Regions from separate parts of the Halalkalibacter krulwichiae genome, predicted to be linked through region 4. Evidence: riboswitches for the same ligand, from Rfam matches in the RefSeq annotation. Region 4 holds a riboswitch; each other region holds the start of a gene.

Region 1 (2,199 bases), 700 kb from region 4:
TAAAACAGCCTGTTAAAAACACCTTTATTTGGCATACTAGTAAATGGATTTTATTTTCCAAATAGGAGGGTTTTAAATGAAAAAGAATGTAACATGGTTATTCATAGTGCTGTTTATTGCGTTTCTCGCAGCGTGCGGACAGCCACAAGCAGATGAGGAACTTGATGCCGATGAAGTAGCTGAAGCCCCTGGGGAAGAGGAAGAAGCAACGGAGGAGGACGAGCAATCGGTTGAAGTTGACCGTGGTCTCTTGAACGTCGAAATTACGATTCCGCCAATGATGCTTGAAGATCAAGACATCGACCAAGTGATCGCTGATGCAAAAGAAGCCGGCGTAAAAGAAGTAACAGAAAATGAGGATGGCTCGCTTACGTATAAAATGTCGCGCTCGACTCATAACGAAATGATGAGCGAGATGAGAGAGGGAATTGAAGCGAATATCGAAGAAATCAAACAGAGTGACGATTACCCATCAATTGCGGATGTGAGATCGAACCAATCTTATTCAGAGTTTACGCTCGTTGTTGACCAAGAAGCTTTTGAAAATAGCTTTGATGGATTCGCTGCATTAGGATTAGCGATGACTGGGATGTATTATCAGATCTTTAACGGAGACGATCCAGATAAGATTGACGTAACAATTCATTTAGAAAACGCAGAGACCGGTGAAGTGTTTAATACAACTGTTTATCCGGATGCGTTTGAGGAATAAGGGAAAGCCACTACGCCTTTGGTAAGAGAGGGTGTGGTGGCTTTTTTTGGGTCTCATACACCAACCGATCAAAATTCATGGCTATTACTTTAGTAAACCGAAATGCAGGGGAAATATAGGAGTAATACCTTGAAATTACTAACTGAATTTCCTAGATAAGGGAGCAATGATATTTAGATACTAATTATCTCTTCAATAAACGTTAAGAAAAATAAAATAACCCCTACCGTTTTCACTACAACGATAGTACAATAAGCATATAACTAAAAACCTAATCGAACGAAAGGGCAAAATCATTGAAAAGTGATGACGCAAAACTATAGGGGCTAAAGTTATGAAACTATGCTAGCCAGTTGCCGAATTTAATACCTTTTGTCGATTAACAAAAGGAGGATTTAGTGTGTCTGAAACCGTTGGGAAGAAGCAACTTATTAACTATGTTCAAAAGTTAATTGAAACAAAGAACTCCTTGTTTGAGCAGCTTGAAGAAGAAGATTTAGTAGAGTTAAAGCAAATCAACCTAGGAGAGGTCAAAGCCGTTGACCTAGTTGTTCGAGACATGATTAGGGAATTTTACCTATCCGAGGAAGATTTTAAAGGTTTATAATGATTGTTTGAGCCAGCACATGTGTGTTGGCTTTTTTTAGTGGGCTGCGAAGGCAATGGAAGTTAAGAAGAACTCATTATCATCAAGGTAGGAGCAAAACGCCTCAGCCTACCCTCACCCCTAAACACTCTCCCACATAAAGTAAACGGAAGGGAGAGATCTTTAATGAATTGGCAACAAAAGGTGTGGCAACTCATGGGGCAGCCGATTGGTGTGTCTTTTAAGAACGGTCAAGGTACGTCAGGGGTTTTGTGTGATGCGTATGGAGGACAAATATATGTAATGGAATATTTGTATCAGGCTCAATTTGCTCTGAAGCATTATGATTTTCATAGCATTCAAGATATTAATCCTTTTCCTCATTGTCCGCCCCAGCAAGGGCAGCAACGGCCTTATCAACCGTTATATTAATAAAGAAAGGCCACTTCATACAAGTGGCCTTTCAACATTCATTCATGCAAAGATCGCCAAAATGAACTAGTAAAATCAAGGATTCCCTCGATTTCTTTAAAAGGGATGGTAAAGCTAGGGAAACCGGCAACATAAGCTGCGATTTCGTATGGTTCAAAGTAAAGGACAAGTGCGTCATCGGTTACGTAGAAGGCTTGGTCGGGTGTGATGCCGCGGTATTGGTCTGGGAAAAAGTAGGTATGCCCTTGTTCCATTTGGTCTTTTATCTGTTGGCCAACGATATCACTTAATTCTTTTACATAGTCACTATCTTGTTTGAAAAGGTCTTTAAGCTGATAGATTTGCCCGGTACCTAAATCAATGGAGACGTGCACTTGGTACGGCATGCCGTGTGCGGCGCCAAATGGATAGCGGTAGCCTTCTAATTTTAAGATGAGCAAATGGTTTTGGAAAAAGGCTACCGAGAAAT
Region 2 (2,199 bases), 860 kb from region 4:
AAGGCATCGACACACTGCAAAAACTCTCAACCCATACCGAAAAAGAAATCCTAAAAATCCACGGGATTGGCCCAGCTTCCATCCCAACAATGAGAACTCTATTAGAAGAAGAAGGGTTAACATTTAAACAATAAAGTAACGAGAGCGATTGCCGAACGAGTGGCAGTCGCTTTAACCCTAATGTGACACAAAGGAAGGGGAGGAGGTAGTTATGAACCTTTTCTTTGATCTATCATGGCAACTATTCCATTACCTACTAATAGCCATTCTCCTAACGGCGCTTATCTTTCTACTAAGTCGTTTCATCAAGAATAAAATCGCGCTACTTGCCGTAACACTCACTATCATTCTCGGAACCATTCTCCTAATCAACCAAACCAAATACACAACATTCCAGGACCTCGTTCCCGAAGATAGCGAGATTAGAAGCATCTCCATAACAGTGAACGACTTATCTGGAGACAGAGCCGAACCCGCAGCACGCACGACAATCGAAGACGACTCACTCATTCAAGAAATCCTAGAAGACCTCAATCAAATCAAACTGAAAAAAGATGACGATGTCCGAGTGCAAAATAGAAAATACACAATAGGAATAACAGCAAATCATAAGATAAGAGAGAACTTCTCAAGGACCACAACGACTTATCTAAAAATTGATGATCAATATGTCGGTGAATCGCAAATCATTAGCAACACCAACCACTTAAAGACGATTGAATCCCTCATTGAAAAGAACAACTAAAAACAAAAAGCCAGCTCTCCCCTCGAGAACTGGCTCCTACTAAATAATATAAGAATGTAATAGTGCGAAATAAGACCCAGAATAATAGAACGTAAAAGTACCTACATGATCTTTTTTAATTCTCCGCCCCAAATCTTTAAGTAATAGCGATCTTCCGTATCTTTTAATAGTTTTACTCCAACTAACGCAAGTGGTGTCCATACTGGCTTCACACTAATAAAAGGCATCGTCCAATCTTCCCCCGATCTATTTTATAATATATTCATAGTGATAATCTATTTATGTAATTACTTCCATTATAAGAAACTCCAGGTACACTATCAACCGAGAATATTGTCGAACCGAAAAAAAGTACGAAAAAAGACCTCCCAACTTGGAAGGCCTTTTTACATCATGCCCCAGATAGATGAAATCTATCTAGGAAATCAGGGAATACAAGCTCCACCCAAGGACAATAGGCACGAGGAGCCAATCAATCAATTCTTACATTCCGCCGACTAAGACAGAAACTCCAACTGCTAGTGCAATCCCAACAGTGGAAAGGACAACGGTGTAAGCAACTTGCTTGATTTTCTTTCTCTTGTGCAATTGTTCTGGTGTGTAAAACATTGTCATTCCTCCTCCAAATAAAGTCATCACACGGAGGCAGTTCTCGGTAGCTGGCTGGCATAATGACCAATTCATTGGCCAATGAAGCCCCTATAGCTTTGCGTCATCTGCTTTCACAGACTTTGCCTTTTTCGCATGATACTTTTCTATTATCGACAATTCTTGACATTACTTTAAGGTTTTATTCAACTTTTACACAAAAAAAGAGATTCATAAGGTTCATACCCCAAGAATCTCTATTTCAAACTTATTCAGCAACTGTCACACTCTCGTCCACTTCAAGGCCTAAATGAACCCGAAGCTCATTACTTACACGAGAGACTTCCTCATCCGGAACTTCTAAATAATAGATTCCATTAATACGAGTACCAACCCCGCTAATCTCCATTTGCTCAACATGATGACGAGCGTCGCGGTACTTATCTTGAATCTTCCACATCGCATCCAAATCAAGATCCGTTCTTACTGATTTCCCAACTTCCTCTAAAATACTACCCGCTCTCGTAATCGAACTAATCTGTGCTCCTTCTTGAATGACCGCTTCGACAATTTGACGCTGGCGATCATTTCGGCCGAAGTCCCCACGCGGATCTTCATAACGCATTCTCGAGTATGCAAGAGCCTCATCACCAGATAAGAACAATGTTCCTTCTTCAAACCGATGCCCATTCTGTGAAAAAGCAAAATCATTCTCGACTTGCACGCCACCAAGCGCATCAATCAACCCTTTAAACCCTTCCATATTGACACTGACATAATGATCAATCGGAATATCAAGGAAGTGCTCCACCGTATCCATCGTCAGCTCAACCCCACCAAACGCATAGGCATGGTTAATCTTGTCC
Region 3 (2,199 bases), 1.1 Mb from region 4:
TTTTTTATCACGTTAACGATTACGATTATAAGTGGCATTTTGTTAGGAAAGTTTTTAAAGCGTTACTCAAATTTAAACCACAATACGGCATTTTTTTGCTGCTTACCTGGGGGAGCGTCTGAGGTAATTGCCCTAAGTCATCAGTATGGAGCGAATGAACAAGTGGTTGCAGCCTTCCATACAACGAGAATTACTTTGTTTGTGTTAGTGATCCCTTTAGTCGTAGGTTTAAATGAACCTATTGCCGGGAAGCAATCGAATTATTTTATCGATGTAAATGTGTCTCAAGTCTTTCTCTCCATAAGTATTTTAATATCGATCATGCTGGTAACTATTTTATTAAGCAAACGGGTGAATTTTCCTGGTTCTTCATTATTTTTTGCGATTGGTTTAGGCTTTCTATGTCATCTGCTATTTCCTACAATAGAGGTACCGGGATTTATAATGGGAATTGCACAGTCGATTATGGGAGCAATAATTGGGATTCGCTTTGATCGAAAAGCACTTTTACAACTAAAGGAAATAGGTGGTATTAGTGCAATAACCTTATTCATTTACTTTATGATGAGCCTAGGCCTTGCTACAATCTTCTTTGTGCTAACACCGATTGATTGGCTTTCAAGTTTATTAGGGATTGTTGCAGCAGGAGCAGCAGAGATGGCTTCAACTGCTGCTGCATTGAACATGGATGCAGCACTAGTAGCAACATTGCAGATGGCAAGAGTACTGGCATTGTTTTTAGCTTTGCCATTTCTGATAAAACTATTTGCTAACACAGAACAAGAGTAGATAAAATATACGGTAATCTAAAAAAAGGATGGAGGTTTTCCTTCATCCTACATTTTCTAAACGTATTCTACATTTCTTATTAAGGCTGATAGTCCGATTATTTGTTTTTATTGAGCATGATAAAATCCCTAACTTCTTTAGGGGTGAGACCTATTCTTTTTGCTTCCAATAATAGCTGAAGCCACTCCAAATCTAACGAACTTTTTCTTTCGTCCTCTGGCGAAAAAATCATCTTCCATCCTCCATTTGTTCGGTAACTCAGCCATCCTAGTAATAAAATTCACCTTAGATCTGAAGTTTTGCGTCCTTATCTTTCAATAAGTTTGCCTTTTCATTATTTAAATGTAATAAGAAACAAAGAACAACGAATTTTATAGAGTGAAAAAATAGGTAAAATCTTACATTTGAACCCTTTTTACGTTAATTATGTTGTTAATCTAATAAAATAGTAACATAATATCGATATCGTAATTAGTAAAAAAAATCCAAAAAAATCGACAGTTATATACAATCTTCATAAAAGGGATTATAGGACCATTTGGCTAAATAAGCTTTATGTTTTGTACTTTTTATTAATTTCTGTTTTAATAATAAAATAGGATATTTTAGGTAAAATAGAAAAGTACGATAAAGTTAGGAGCGATTAAAATGAAATTACTTGGGGTTTCTGGGTCTTTAATTGGAGAAAAAACGGCTATAGCTGTAAATGAGGTTCTAAAAAGAGCGAAAGAGTTAGAGCCTAAATTAGAAATTGAATTAATCGATATGAAAGAGTTAAATGTTGAATTCGTAACGGGGAAGCCGTTCGATCAATATAATCAGGACACGCAAATGGTCATTACGAAAATAAAAGAAGCTGATTTGTTTGTGATTGGTACGCCAATTTATCAAGCATCTATTACTGGTGCATTGAAAAACTTATTTGATCATCTGCCTACGAATGTTTTCGAATCAAAAGTGGTTGGAACTGTAACTACAGCTGGATCAGACAAACATTTCCTTGTTGCAGATAATCAATTAAAGCCAATCTTGTCTTTCTTTAAAGCTATTACACCTACGAATGTGTTTGTACACAGCAGCTGCTTTGATCAAAACAATGTGATTACAAATGAAGAGGTAAACGATCGTATTGATACATTAGCAAAAGAATTGGTAACCTTACATACGAAGTTAAAGCTGTAAGCAATTCCCAAAGGGGCGTCCAAAAGGTCAATAATTGGCTTTTTGAAACGTCCCTTTGTTTATGGTACACAAGTGGGATCATTGACAAAGAGGTATTTATAACGGTATAATTATCTCGAAACTGAGATAAAAAATAAAGGAATGAATGAATAATGAAAATAAATGATCAAGACCAATCGTTGAAATTATTCGTTGTATTGTCACGAGCAGTTCAAACTATTACGAAGC
Region 4 (2,199 bases):
ATGAGAAGGAGCAATACAAAACCAACAGCCCCGCCAACTACATAAAACCAGAACGGTTCAGAACCAATAAACAGCCGAGTTATTAACAAGATCGCTATTGCTGGAAGCGTAATCACATCCAAAATTAACTTTTCTCGAATGTCTGTCAAAACAGCTAACACAAGAACAGTCGTTAAAATAATCGCTGGAAGCAATTCAAGCTGCACACCAACAACTTTATAGACGAGGAAAAGAGAAGAAGCTGTTACAAGCTCACCAACAGGATAGAGAGGAGAGATCTTCGCCTTGCAATAACGGCACTTCCCCTTTAAGAAGAGATAACTAAAGACAGGCACTAAATCTAGTACCGATAAACGATGATGGCAGTTTGGACAATTTGAAGGAGGGAAGGCGATTGATTCTTTTTTGAGTAGACGGATGGCGACTACGTTGAGAAAGCTTCCTAAAAGTAACCCTATTAACCAAAAATAAGAATCGCAAATCAATATCTTTTTCTCCTTTTAACATTAATTATTTTTTAAAAGCTGTCACTATGAACTAGCGACAGCTTTTTAAAGAAAATAAACACATTAATCAGTAGATGGGGAAGGTAGGGAATTTGGTTCACAGACCTCAGTAATTGATCCCGTATCATTATCTATGGTAAAAGCCGGAGTTGAGTTATCCGCACACTTAGGAGCTTCTCTTAGGTAATCGGCAGCTACTAAAGCAGCTGCGTTGGCAGCATAGCTTCCTGTCATTGCATAATACCTTTCAGATGCATCCTGAACAACCTTATTTACCTGAGCATTCGCATTTGCTTCAGCACTGTCTCTATTCCCCATAACCATGGGTACAACAATCGCCGCAATAATCCCCAAAATAACAATTACCACCAATAACTCAATCAACGTTAAACCTTTTTGATTCTTTAAACGCTTTTGAATAAACTTTCTCATTCTTACTCATCTCCCAATATAAGTTTTTTTATATCTAAGGTGTAACTAAAGTCACAGTCCTTAAGTACTGAAATTAACAAAAATGCCATAAAAAATAGCCTTTCAATTTTTCTACTACAATCTATAAGTAGAACATAAAAGGCCGGTTGCACCAATCGCTCAATACGACTAAGGTGCCCAAATAAAAGTCGTATTTCTATGCTTTCCAAACTATTCTTTTGATACTTTGATTGTATTCTGAGAGATTGCTAAAGTCAATACTTTTTCCTTAGTAATCACCATTTATTCACATAAAAGGACAAATTAAACTAAATTCAACCAGGTCTTTTGATGGGTATCTCATCGAGTCAAAAAGACAAACACCACCACCAATAGACCTAGCAATGTCCTTTATGCATTTATTATATAACCCTTTATCCCTACATGACAGAGATCAAATTTTTCCATTTTTCTCTTACTCTAGCGATAAAATATAAAGAACCACAAATGATTAATACTTCATCCATTTTGGTTTGTTCGATTTCTTCATGCAAAGCTTGCGTCCAGTTCTCGTGATAACGTTTCGTTTGAACAGGAGCTTGTGTCGATAAGCTTTCTGCCTTTGCTGCTCGATCAAAGTCAAAAGTTGTAAACGTAAAGCTTGCTTGAAAATCTAAAAATGGCTGTAGTAAGCTGTTCATGTCTTTTTCTTTCGTTGCAGCTATTAAAAAGCGAACATTTTTATTCGGATAGTGTAGTTTTAATGTTTCAGCCAATGCTTGCATTCCTTCTTTGTTATGTGCACCATCCACTATAACCGTCGGGCTTTCTTGTAACACTTCAAAACGCCCTGGCCATGTTGTCAAAAGGAGTCCTTTTTGAATGTGTGTATCATCAATAACCAACTGATTATTCGTTCTTAATAATTCTAGTGCTTGTATGGCAATAGCAGCATTTTGACGTTGATGAGGTCCAGACATTTGAATTGTGACATCCAAAGGCTCTCTTCCTATTTGAGTATAAGTAAAAACTTGTCTCTCTTCATTAACAGCGACAACCTCTTCATCAAAATGTTTTCCTAACACATAAAGAGGAGATTTGTTTTGATTTGAGACAGCTTGGATCACTCTTTTCGCATCTTCTTGCGACACACCGGATACAATGGGTACGTGTTCTTTAATAATGCCTGCTTTTTCTGAAGCAATTTCTTTTAGCGATTCTCCTAAGATTTGCATATGATCAAAACCAATAGACGTAATAATCGATAGAATCGGCGTAATCA

Evidence for each region. A riboswitch is a leader RNA that binds a small molecule or an ion and turns the genes downstream of it on or off. The one in region 4 is predicted to bind cyclic di-GMP.
Region 1: it holds a riboswitch for cyclic di-GMP, as region 4 does, so the genes downstream of both, BkAM31D_RS20095 (hypothetical protein) here and BkAM31D_RS24725 (competence type IV pilus major pilin ComGC) in region 4, are expected to answer to the same signal.
Region 2: it holds a riboswitch for cyclic di-GMP, as region 4 does, so the genes downstream of both, BkAM31D_RS23785 (hypothetical protein) here and BkAM31D_RS24725 (competence type IV pilus major pilin ComGC) in region 4, are expected to answer to the same signal.
Region 3: it holds a riboswitch for cyclic di-GMP, as region 4 does, so the genes downstream of both, sinI (DNA-binding anti-repressor SinI) here and BkAM31D_RS24725 (competence type IV pilus major pilin ComGC) in region 4, are expected to answer to the same signal.

Annotation. Positions count from the first base shown of each region.
Region 1 is NZ_CP020814.1:3,988,108-3,990,306, reverse strand. Features, by position in the region: gene BkAM31D_RS20100 (hypothetical protein) at 77-712, shown strand; cyclic di-GMP riboswitch class I at 989-1,073, shown strand; gene BkAM31D_RS20095 (hypothetical protein) at 1,113-1,319, shown strand; gene BkAM31D_RS20090 (hypothetical protein) at 1,485-1,730, shown strand; gene BkAM31D_RS20085 (WG repeat-containing protein) at 1,769-2,199, opposite strand, start outside.
Region 2 is NZ_CP020814.1:4,150,924-4,153,122, reverse strand. Features, by position in the region: gene BkAM31D_RS20945 (RNA polymerase alpha subunit C-terminal domain-containing protein) at 1-134, shown strand, start outside; gene BkAM31D_RS20940 (hypothetical protein) at 212-745, shown strand; gene BkAM31D_RS24610 (hypothetical protein) at 847-972, opposite strand; gene BkAM31D_RS23785 (hypothetical protein) at 1,229-1,429, opposite strand; cyclic di-GMP riboswitch class I at 1,397-1,491, opposite strand; gene BkAM31D_RS20935 (LCP family glycopolymer transferase) at 1,602-2,199, opposite strand, start outside.
Region 3 is NZ_CP020814.1:2,168,434-2,170,632, forward strand. Features, by position in the region: gene BkAM31D_RS10905 (AbrB family transcriptional regulator) at 1-789, shown strand, start outside; gene sinI (DNA-binding anti-repressor SinI) at 887-1,021, opposite strand; cyclic di-GMP riboswitch class I at 1,039-1,127, opposite strand; gene BkAM31D_RS10915 (NADPH-dependent FMN reductase) at 1,438-1,971, shown strand; gene BkAM31D_RS10920 (MarR family winged helix-turn-helix transcriptional regulator) at 2,121-2,199, shown strand, end outside.
Region 4 is NZ_CP020814.1:3,290,629-3,292,827, forward strand. Features, by position in the region: gene BkAM31D_RS16635 (prepilin peptidase) at 1-485, opposite strand, end outside; gene BkAM31D_RS24725 (competence type IV pilus major pilin ComGC) at 570-938, opposite strand; cyclic di-GMP riboswitch class II at 1,070-1,153, opposite strand; gene BkAM31D_RS16645 (bifunctional folylpolyglutamate synthase/dihydrofolate synthase) at 1,358-2,199, opposite strand, start outside.